2 regions of the Pannonibacter sp. Q-1 genome follow, and region 2 is predicted to be linked to the other one. Evidence: predicted binding sites of a transcription regulator. Region 2 holds the regulator's gene; the other holds the start of a gene.
What was found. The regulator HrcA, encoded in region 2, represses chaperone genes, less so after heat shock. The targets are predictions, from matches to a motif close to GTTAGCACTCNCNNNNNGNGAGTGCTAAC.

Region 1 (2,463 bases), on a different contig from region 2:
AATGCCATGCGCGCCGGAGCACACGACTTCATCGCCAAGCCCTTCACGCTGGATGCCTTGATGAGCAAGGTGCAGGCCCAGCTCGACGGCCGCCGCCCGCAGCTTCAGCCCCAGTCCGCACGCCGGGATACCCCGGCCATGCGCCAGATGGATCCGGCCTCCCGCGCGCCCATCGGCCGCTTCACCGGCACATCACAGCTGATGACGGGCGTCTACAATCAGATCGGCCGCCTTGCGCCGTCTGATGCCCCGGTCTTCATCACGGGTGAATCCGGCACGGGCAAAAGCCTGTGTGCCGAAGCGATTCACGTTCTGTCCGGCCGGGCCGGCAACCGCTTTGTCTCTATCAACTGCGCCGGGCTTTCGGTGGAGCGGATCGACACGGAGCTGTTCGGTGATGGCAGCGAGGCCTATCCTGGCGCCACGGCACAGGCGGCCGGGGGCACGCTGTTCCTTGATGAGGTGAACGAGCTGGACCTGTCGCTTCAGGCCAAGCTTCTGCTGCTGCTTCAGGACAAGGGGCTGGCGAAGCCGGAGGACGGCGCGCCATCCAGCCTGCGCATCATGTGTTCTTCCAGCCGCGATCCTCTGGCGGAAGTCGCCACGGGCCGTCTGCGGGAAGACCTTTATTACCGGCTGAACGTGCTGCCCGTGCATCTGCCGCCCCTGCGCGAGCGGCGCGAGGACATCCTGCCGCTGGCACTGGAGTTTCTGACCCGCTTCGCCGGAGAGGACCGCAGATCCTTCCGCGGCTTTGATGCCGATGCGGAAGCTCGGCTTGAGGCTTATGCCTGGCCCGGCAACGTGCGCCAGCTGGAAAACACCATCCGGCAGATCGTGGTGATGAACAACGGCACGGCGGTCACCTATGACATGCTGCCGCATTTCATCCGGGAGGCCTCTGCCCGCGCCCGGCTGGGCAGTGATGAAGCCCGCGAGCGCCGCCGCCCCGCACGCGGCGCCCGGCCGCTGGCTGCCATAGAGCCCCTTTGGGCGCAGGAGCGGCGGATCATCGAGGATGCGCTGGATGCCTTTGACGGCAATATTGCGCTGGCTGCTGCAGCGCTCGAGATCAGCCCCTCGACCATCTACCGCAAGAAGCAGTCCTGGTCGGAGCGCTCTGCCGCCATGTGAACGCAGACCGAGCGGCGCAAGGCCCCCGAAAGTCCGAAAACCCGAATCCTCCGGCCAGACAGGCCGGAGGATTTTTCGTTTGGTCCGGCATTGACAAGGCCCGCAGGCGCTCCTAAATCGGGGGCTGTTAGCACTCGCTGTTGAGGAGTGCTAACAAGACGCGGGGCAACCCGCGATCTCTCGAGCCATCAACATTATGGATTGCGTGCTGCTTCATATGGGGGCACGCCGCATGAGAGGAAAGAGCCAAATGACGTTTCGTCCGCTGCACGACCGTGTCGTTGTTCGTCGCGTAACCTCCGAAGAGAAGACCGCCGGCGGCATCATCATTCCGGACACCGCCAAGGAAAAGCCGCAGGAAGGCGAAGTCGTCTCCGTCGGCGCTGGCGCCCGCAAGGACAACGGCGAACTGATCCCGGTTGACGTTAAGGCTGGTGACCGCGTGCTCTTCGGCAAGTGGTCCGGCACCGAAGTCAAGATCAACGGTGAAGACCTGCTGATCATGAAGGAATCCGACATCATGGGTGTGATCGCCTGATCAGGCGGACCTCCGGATTTCACTGACATCAACCCAAATTAGAGTGAGACGATAAAATGGCTGCCAAGGACGTAAAGTTCGGTGCTGATGCCCGCGAAAAAATGCTGCGCGGCGTCGATATCCTCGCAAACGCCGTCAAGGTGACCCTCGGCCCGAAGGGCCGCAACGTGGTCCTCGACAAGGCCTTCGGCGCTCCGCGCATCACCAAGGACGGTGTGTCGGTTGCCAAGGAAATCGAGCTGGAAGACAAGTTCGAGAACATGGGCGCCCAGATGGTGCGCGAAGTGGCCTCGAAGACCAACGACATCGCCGGTGACGGCACCACCACCGCCACCGTGCTGGCCCAGTCCATCGTCAAGGAAGGTGCCAAGGCTGTTGCCGCCGGCATGAACCCGATGGATCTGAAGCGCGGCATCGACCTCGCTGCTGCCGAAGCCGTGAAGTACCTGGTCTCGGTTTCCAAGAAGATCACCACCTCTGAAGAAGTCGCTCAGGTCGGCACCATTTCCGCCAACGGCGACGTGCAGGTCGGCAAGGACATTGCCGAAGCCATGCAGCGAGTCGGCAACGAGGGCGTGATCACCGTCGAGGAAGCCAAGTCTCTCGAGACCGAGCTGGAAGTCGTCGAGGGCATGCAGTTCGACCGCGGCTACCTGTCCCCGTACTTCGTCACCAACGCCGAGAAGATGCTCGCCGAGCTGGAGAAGCCCTACATTCTCCTGCACGAGAAGAAGCTCTCCAACCTGCAGGCCATGCTGCCGGTTCTCGAAGCTGTGGTGCAGTCGGGCAAG
Region 2 (2,463 bases):
CCGCAGGAAATGGCAGCCACATGGTCCTTCAGCACCGGCTTCTTGACGATCTCGCGGGCGCGCATCCATTCGATGCAGTCATGCAGGGCCACCCATGCGCCGGTGATGGCGGCCGTGCGGGTGCCGCCGTCGGCCTGGATCACGTCGCAGTCGATGGAAATCTGGTTCTCGCCGAGGGCTTCCAGATCGACCACGGCGCGCAGCGAGCGGCCGATGAGGCGCTGGATTTCCTGCGTGCGGCCGGACTGCTTGCCGGAGGAGGCCTCGCGGCGCATGCGCGTGCCGGTGGCGCGCGGCAGCATGCCGTATTCGGCCGTCACCCAGCCCTTGTTCTGGCCGCGCAGCCAGGAGGGCACGCGCTCTTCCAGGCTGGCGGTGCACAGGACGTGCGTGTCACCGAACTTCACCAGACAGGAGCCTTCGGCGTGCTTGGACACACCACGCTCCAGAGTGACGGACCGCAGCTCACCGGCGGCGCGTTTGGACGGACGCATATCTGGCTCCTGACTTGAAAATGGCCGGTACAGCGCACTGGCCCACAGATCTTTCCGCGCTTGTAGCCCTGAGACCCGAGAGCCGTAAAGGCCTGCTTGCACTCTGCGGCCATTTTGGTCCTATATCTTGCAGAAGAGCCGTGAATTGCCCGAAGCTGGCAGAGCACGAAACCCGGCAGAGGATGAGGTTGGATACGTGAGCCTGACCGATCTGGACAAGCGGTCCCGCGAGATTTTCCGCTCCATCGTCGAGACCTATCTGGACACCGGCGAGCCGGTCGGCTCGCGCAATGTGGCACGCGGCCTCGGCATGTCGCTGTCACCGGCTTCCGTGCGCAACGTGATGGCCGATCTGGAGCATCTGGGGCTGCTCTATTCCCCGCACACCAGCGCCGGGCGCCTGCCCACCGAAACGGGCCTGCGCTTCTTCATCGACGCGCTGCTGGAGGTGGGGGATCTTTCGCAGGAGGAGCGCGAGCGCATCGACGTGCAGGTGCGCGCCTCCAGCCACACCAAGGGCACGATGGAGCACGTGCTGACGGAGGCGAGCCAGCTTCTGTCGGGGCTTTCCAGCGGGGCGGGCGTGGTGCTGACCCACAAGCAGGATGTGCGCCTGCGCCAGATCGAGTTCATCCGCATCGAGCCGCTGAAGGCCCTCGCCGTTCTGGTGGGGGAAGATGGCTCGGTGGAGAACCGCATCATCGACCTGCCCGCCGGCCTGCCGCAGTCGGCGCTGATCGAGGCGGGCAACTATCTCAATGCCCAGATCCAGGGCCGCACCCTGTCGGATGTGCGCCGCGAACTGGAGCGCCTGCGCGAGGCCAACCAGGCCGAACTGGACAGCCTGACCCAGAAGATCGTCGAGGCCGGCCTTGCGGTCTGGGCCGGGGAGGGCGGTGAAAGCGACAGGCTGATCGTGCGCGGCCAGTCCAACCTGCTCACCGATGTGGATGTGGCGGAGGATCTGGAGCGGGTGCGCCTGCTGTTCGATGATCTTGAGAACAAGCGCGACCTCATCCAGCTGCTCGGCCTTGCCGAGAAGGGCGACGGGGTACGCATCTTCATCGGTTCGGAAAACAAGCTGTTCTCGCTGTCCGGCTCGTCGCTGGTGGTTTCGCCCTACCGGGACCGGGAGCAGCGCATCGTCGGCGTTCTGGGCGTCATCGGCCCCACCCGCCTCAACTATGCCCGTGTGATCCCGATGGTGGATTACACGGCCCGCCTCGTCAGCCGCATGCTCGGCTGACGGGCTTTCCAGACACAGACAGGATCCGTCATGTTTTCTCCCGCAGAGCTGGAGCGCTATGCCCGTCACATCGTGCTGAAGGAGGTGGGCGGGCCGGGCCAGCAGAAGCTGAAGGCCGCGCGCGTGCTTGTCATCGGCGCGGGCGGGCTCGGCGCGCCGGTGCTGCAGTATCTGGCGGCGGCGGGCGTGGGCACGCTGGGCATCGTCGATGACGACACGGTGTCGCTCTCCAATCTGCAGCGGCAGGTGATCCATGACACGGAGCATCTGGGCGAGCCGAAGGTGTCGAGCGCGGCCGAAGCGATTGCCCGGCTCAACCCCAATGTGTCCGTTGAGCCGCATCCGGTGCGGCTCGCGGGCCACAATGCCATGCAGCTGGTCCAGCGCTATGATCTGGTCATCGACGGATCGGACAATTTCGCCACCCGCTATCTGGTGTCCGATGCCTGTTTCTTTGCCCGCAAGCCGCTGGTGACGGCTGCCGTGGGGCGCTTCGACACCACCATCACCCTGCTGAAGCCCCATGAAACCGGCGCGGACGGCACGCCCAACCCGACCTACCGCTGCCTCTTCCCGAAGCGTCCGGCAGACGGCCATCTGCCAACCTGCGCCGAGGCCGGCGTTCTGGGGGCGCTGACGGGTCTTGCCGGGACGCTGCAGACGCTGGAAGCCATCAAGGAGATCACCGGCATCGGCTCCGGCCTGACCGGGCGGCTGCTGATG

Region 1: the regulator HrcA is predicted to act here: its motif matches at 1,261-1,289, upstream of groES (co-chaperone GroES).

The regions. Positions count from the first base shown of each region.
Region 1 covers NZ_JBSXNB010000001.1:503,015-505,477, forward strand. Annotated here, with positions in the region: gene ACVNHC_RS02305 (sigma-54-dependent transcriptional regulator) at 1-1,134, shown strand, start outside; gene groES (co-chaperone GroES) at 1,385-1,672, shown strand; gene groL (chaperonin GroEL) at 1,729-2,463, shown strand, end outside.
Region 2 covers NZ_JBSXNB010000005.1:29,155-31,617, forward strand. Annotated here, with positions in the region: gene rph (ribonuclease PH) at 1-494, opposite strand, end outside; gene hrcA (heat-inducible transcriptional repressor HrcA) at 691-1,740, shown strand; gene ACVNHC_RS15050 (HesA/MoeB/ThiF family protein) at 1,771-2,463, shown strand, end outside.